DNA from 2 places in the Bacillus seohaeanensis genome. Region 2 is predicted to be linked to the other one. Evidence: riboswitches for the same ligand, from Rfam matches in the RefSeq annotation. Region 2 holds a riboswitch; the other holds the start of a gene.
What was found. Region 2 has a riboswitch for cyclic di-GMP ahead of ACFSUL_RS20990 (anti-repressor SinI family protein). Riboswitches for the same ligand answer to the same signal wherever they lie in the genome.
Positions count from the first base shown of each region.

Region 1: it holds a riboswitch for cyclic di-GMP, as region 2 does, so the genes downstream of both, ACFSUL_RS06855 (WxL domain-containing protein) here and ACFSUL_RS20990 (anti-repressor SinI family protein) in region 2, are expected to answer to the same signal.

Region 1 is NZ_JBHUMF010000015.1:156,088-159,238, reverse strand. It holds gene ACFSUL_RS06860 (NUDIX hydrolase) at 1-625, shown strand, start outside; cyclic di-GMP riboswitch class I at 1,236-1,320, shown strand; gene ACFSUL_RS06855 (WxL domain-containing protein) at 1,402-2,043, shown strand; gene ACFSUL_RS06850 (DUF916 domain-containing protein) at 2,273-3,151, shown strand, end outside.
Region 2 is NZ_JBHUMF010000035.1:130,798-133,948, reverse strand. It holds gene ACFSUL_RS20995 (class D sortase) at 1-393, opposite strand, end outside; cyclic di-GMP riboswitch class I at 1,678-1,789, shown strand; gene ACFSUL_RS20990 (anti-repressor SinI family protein) at 1,821-1,961, shown strand; gene ACFSUL_RS20985 (helix-turn-helix domain-containing protein) at 1,987-2,307, opposite strand; gene ACFSUL_RS20980 (YwpF-like family protein) at 2,392-2,847, opposite strand; gene ACFSUL_RS20975 (single-stranded DNA-binding protein) at 3,133-3,151, shown strand, end outside.

The sequences.
Region 1 (3,151 bases), on a different contig from region 2:
CAAAGTCACAAATCAACTAAAAGATAGAAAACCTCAAATTATTGACAGTGAAAGCTATGCCAAATTTGCTGTTCTTTTACCGCTTATCAAAGTGGAAAATGAACTTCATGTTTTATTTGAAGTAAGGGCAATGGAATTAAGAAGGCAACCGGGTGAAATCTGTTTTCCAGGTGGAAAAGTAGACAAAACCGATAAGAATGAAAAGGCTGCGGCTATTCGGGAGACAATGGAAGAACTGGGAATTACTGAACAAGAAATTCAGGATGTAACTCCGCTTGATTATGTCGTTTCTCCATTCGGAACAATCATCTATCCATACTTTGGAACAATTACAACAGAGCTAGACAATTTGAAACCTAATGATGCAGAGGTGGGAGAATTGTTTACTACACCGCTATCATATCTTCAAAAGGTTGAGCCGGATATATATAGCATTAAGTGCAAAATGGAACCAGAACAGAACTTTCCATTTCACGTTATTCCTGGAGGGGTCGATTACGAGTGGCAAGCCCGTAACATGGAAGAACACTTCTATTATTACGGAGATAAAGTCATTTGGGGGTTAACGGCAAGAATTCTTCATCACTTTTTGCAATTATTACAAAAGTTTGAACGGAATGACTAGATAGAGAAATAATTTTTGACAAAAACAGTGAAAGCTTGAGGATTTTCCGTAAAAAATGCTTTTTTCGCTAGGGAATACTGGCGGATAAAGCATTTTTTTATGGGGTTTTGTAGAAGTTATCTTGTTTGTTTTCTTGTAATGGAGGTATAAAATAATAAATAGAACGAGATAGAAGAAAGTCGAATTTACTACTAACTACTATAATAGATAGCTAATAAAAATATTTGAAAGGAGAAAAGAAAATGAAAATCCGTGCGAAATGCTGGAAAATGTTGTCGTTAGATGAAAAACTGTTTATTCTAAAAGCAATTTGTAACAAATCTTTTAACGTGTCGGTAAAATAACCCCTCCAATCCAATATAATAATCAAAGAGGTGGCGGAGTGCTGTCTCTTTTTTTGCTTTTACATGTTTACAATAGTCATAGAAAATAATTATTTTGTAGAAAGTCCTTGAATATATCGACGTATTTGTTGCTTTTCCATTCTTACGGTAATATGGAAAAATTTTAGTTCTATCTTTTCATTACATAACAATGTAATATAAGTTTCAGAGAGCGGCGAACGAAAATATACGACATAGATAAATAGAGTCATTACTTTCGCTCCTGTTTTTAAAAAAGGCAAAGTCGTTGAAAGACGATGACGCAAAGTCAACAGACCTAAGGTTTTTTACTATGGTGGCTGGGTTGCTGAAGAATGGAGAATGAAAACTCTATTATGAGTCGAATTCAAGATTCTTCCGATGCAATTAATTTTGTTTTGGAGGGATTTTTTTATGCACAAAAACAGTAATGTTGCAATAGATCGAGTGAAAAAAAGAGGGGAAAATAAAATGAAGAACATTTTTAAGAAAGCAGCAGTAAGTGTTGCAACGTTAGGATTGGTTGTTAGTGCTTTTGGAGCTACTAACTATGTAGAAGCAGCTGGACCAACAATTACTGGTGGATCACTATCAATGACACCATCAACAGTTGGAGTTGAAGCATTTTCAGCAGTGACTCTTGATGGAGCAACAAAATATTCCTATTCAAAAATAAATAACTTTACCGTTTCAGATTCAACTGGTTCAGGCTTAGGTTGGCATGTAAAGGTAAAAGCAGACCAATTTAAACTAGTTGGTGGTACAGATATAGATTCGAATAAACTCCCACTCCATTCTTTATCTCTTGAATCTCTAGCGACCGTAACTGCACAAGATACGGAGAGTATGGATCCTGCAGGAAATATAAACAAATTAAGTGGATTTATTGATAGCAGCGATGGTGTAGAAATTCTTTCGGCACCTGTTGACGAAGGAATGGGAACTTATGATGTGTCGTTTGCGGAGGAATCACTGAAATTAACACTTCTTCCTAAGCATGTGAAGGCTGGAACTTATGAGTCAACAATCACAGTTTCGATTACTTCTGGACCTTAATAATAAATAATTGCTATTTCCCCTGACTAAAATTAGTCGGGGCTTTTTTATATGGAAATTTGTAAAGTATTCGTATGTGAGAAAATGTTCTATGGAAGTTAACGTCAAGAGCAGGGAAACTGTAGTAGTGTGGCGGTATTAGTTGTTCAGAGGCTTGATCCAAGATACGTGAGCTTTTACCCTTTTATTTTGCACTTTTTCGGGCACTATAACGATGAGGTGTTAAATAATGAAAAAAGCTTCTTTCGTAAAAACATTTATTTATCTCATTACTATCATTTTACTCAGTTGTTTCGATTATTCTAATATTCGTGCACAAGAACCTCCCCTAACAATTGAACCAATTTATCCTGACAATCAACATAAAGCAACAAAAGGATACTTTGATTTATCCGTTAATCCGGGAGAGAAGTTGAACTTGAAAGTGAAAATTATAAATAATGAGGATAAGGATGTAACGGTGACAATCACTCCAGCTAATGCATTTACGAGTCCTACTGGTGGAATGATGTATGAGCAGGAGGCTGGCTCCGAGAATACGAGGCTATTGGATGATGCTGTGCGATTGGCGGAATATATTGATGTAAAAGGCAGTGTAACGGTTTCCCCTCATTCTGCTATAGAAGTTCCTATAGCGGTAAACACTCCAAAAGTGAAAGGGGAAAATGCTCTCGGTGGACTATTATTTACTATGCAAGGGGAGAAAACAGAAAAGGCGCAAGAGGTCGAAAAAGGAACAGCAAATTTTATTCTTAAAACTGAAACTGTATATGCAATTGCACTTCAATTAAATTTTCTAGAAGAGGTGCCATCCAATTATTTATTTGGCGAGAGTGGATTTCATGCAGACACCGCACAAGTGTATATAGAAATGCTTAATGATGCGAATAAAATCGAGGAGAATGTTAGTGGTAATTATACCGTAACCAATCAATCTGGTGAAGAATTGTTTAGTGGTCGATATGGTCCATTTAAAATGGCTCCCAATTCATGGATAAGATTCCCTATGCAATGGGGGCATGATACATTAGATGATGGTACTTACACTTTGACGATGGACGGAACCGCTGGAGATAGTAAGGTTACAACTTCGAAAACCTTCAAAATA
Region 2 (3,151 bases):
ATTAATAATATAACGCTCCTCTGTACTAGATAAATAGTCAAATGGATAGCAAGTGGACAATGTTAGAACTTCATCAGGGGAAGTGGATTGTAAAACGGACATATTTGTTTCATGAACAATAAATGTTTCAAAAATTTCATAGATAAATATGCCATCCTTCATCTCTATTATAAGTTTATCTCCCTCTTGCAACTCCCCGATGTGCTTAAAAACGGTATCACGATGACCTGCTAAAAAGATTCGATCCCTTTGGTTGGGAAGTTTTGTAGAGGAATAATGACCAATTCCTTTTTCAAGCTCTTCTTCATCCGTACCTTCTATGATCGGAAGTTCTTTATTAAGGGCAGGGATATCAAGAATTCCAACAACATCCCCTTTTGAAAAAGAATATATAACCTCAGAATTATTTCTTTTTTTTTTAGATGTTCATCTGTAAGCTTCTCTTTTGCTTCACTCAATGCCTGTGCTTCCTGTTGTTTTTGCGAAATGATGTGATAAATGGAATAGGTAATTAACATTAATCCTATAATGAATAATGTCAAACTGGTTATTTTCAATATGCTACTTCTCAAAAATTTTTCTCCTTTATCAATAAAGATTATATGACTAGGAAATCCCCATTCTTTTGGGAGGTTTACTAGTCGTATTTTTTGTAACGTATCATACTAATTTTTCTTATTATACATTATAAAGAACAATATATTTTATATAAAAAACGAAATTATCTGAAAGAATGAGGATTTTGAAGATATAGAACAGAAAGTGTTCATTATAATGAAAAAATGAAGGAATTTGCCATTTTTTAAATAACAGTGGCTACTTTATACTAGAATCAATTGTTCTTTTAAAAGAACAATTGATTCTGTAGTATTATTTTAGCTTGCGAAAGGATAATAATTAAAGGCTGCTTTCGTAAAATTTGCTGCTTTTTAACTCCAAACCAAGTTTAACCCACTGAATTGATTGGAGCGGAGGGCATTTGACTCTTGCGGGAAAAGAGGGAAGTGAGAATCCCACAGAGGAAACGTATGTCTAGCTCGCTGTAAAAAAGATAAAATTCTCAAAAGGAAAAGGGTGCCTTGGGGGAATTTTTCCTGTTTTCTTCACGAGCTGAGAAAGTCGCCTCCGGTTTCTAAGAGTCTTTTATTTCTCCCCGAGCGTAGCAGAAATTAACGGGAAGAATTTATATAAGTAAAAACAATAATCTATGAGAAAAGAGCCTAATTTAATGACCTTCAGCATATATTTTTCATCACTACTAACCTTTTCTAATAAATTTATATCAGGGAAAGAGGTATTGAAATGTATAAAAAAACATGCGATCGCTGTACCCGTCCATCCTATAGTAGTGCAGAACTAGGAGAGTGGATTTGCCCCTCATGTGGACTTGACTTAACCAGTGCACCTTTGTATAACTCCTCTACGATAAATCCAAAGAGAATTATTCCTCTAAGTAAAAAGTTGGAAGCATATCAAAGACAGGCAGAAAAGAGACTGTATTAACCCTTCGACAATATTATGTCATTACCTTAATTAATAATAAAAATATACGTAAATTAAAACCTAAATTGTCAAAATATAAAGAAAAATTTTCCGGAAAAAATTTCAGAATAGACAAAAATCAACATATAAAAAAATAGCTAGATAGTATAATAAGGATGGGACTAAAGAGATAATGTCAGATAAAGGCAAACCTGTTGAAAAGTAGGGACGCAAAGTCACGGGTCTAAGGTTTAGACATGCTTCAAAAGGATGAGCTTGTGTAAACTATGACGGCTGGATTGCCTGAAATACGAAGCGTATTTTAGGAGGAATGGGATTTGGGGAAGAAAGAATTAGATGTAGAATGGATCCAACTAATTAAGGAGGCAATGAAAGTCGGAATAAAACAGGGAGAAATTAGAGAGTTTTTACAAATGAACACCTCGGTAAAAGCTCTAAAACCAAACAGAGAAAATTAAAAAGTCTTGCTTCCTAGCAAGACTTTTATTTTTGACCTTGACGCCATTTATTAAATTCAATGAACTCACGAAATTGATCTTTTGAAATGCCTGAATCCATTGCTTCTTCCACAATCTTCATCCATTCATAATCCATCTGCTCTTCTTTAATTTCATCATGTAAAAGGGAGTCAACTGTAACTCCGAGGGCAGCAGAAATTTTTTCAAGGAACTGAATGGAAGGATTCTGTTGAAGACTTCGTTCAATTGAGCTTAAATACGACTTAGCTACTCCAGCTTTATCAGCAAGCTCCGTCATGGACATTTTCTTTTCTTGTCTTAACCTTTTTACTCGCTCGCCAATCATGACTGTCACGCACCTTAGAATTAATTTTATACTAGTATACCACATTCTCTAAGGTTGTTCCATATAATGAACGTCCTGTTCTTGTTATATGTTTTTTGCTTCCGAACTAGACTTTGATGAGGCGGGAATTTGTGGTTTGGATTTCATTTTACTTTTAAATTCTTGCATGAGTTCTTCCCCTGCATAGCCCTTTTGCATTAAGTTAGCGAGTAAGAGTTCTGCATACTCATTTCGTTGTTTTCTTAGCTTTCCTTCAAACAAAATACTCATTTTATCATCCATTAACTTAATGCACCGAATAGATGTTAAGAATGCGGCTGGATCATTTGCTTGGTGAGAAATAACAACTTGTATTTCTAAATCGCCTTTTTCCTGTTGAGCTTCCCGGAAGTAATCATAGTATTCTTTTGAAACATATGTCTCAATTAACCATGTTCTTTTATCGTCTTCTTTGTTAATAATTAAACCGTCCACGATATTAATGTCCTTCAGTACCTCTTTTTCGACAACTTGGAGAGTGATAACTTTGAATGTTTTCATGAACGAACATCTCCTACCATTAGTTTCACTTTTACCAAAATTATACCATAGAGAGAAACGGATACATAATGGTGTAATTTCACTATTCTTCTTCATTGGAAAAAACTTTAAAAAAGTTTAATTTTATATTCCCTCATTAAGATTTGTTTTAAAAAGTGAAAATTCGCCTAGATGAATTTTGAGAATTCGAGAGGAAATAGCAGTGAAAATACAATTTCCTTCATTTTACAGGATAAAGGAATGCTTGTAAGATGGGGTCAGACAGGAAAGGAGGGCAGATGCTCAGTGATTAATCAAGTAACAT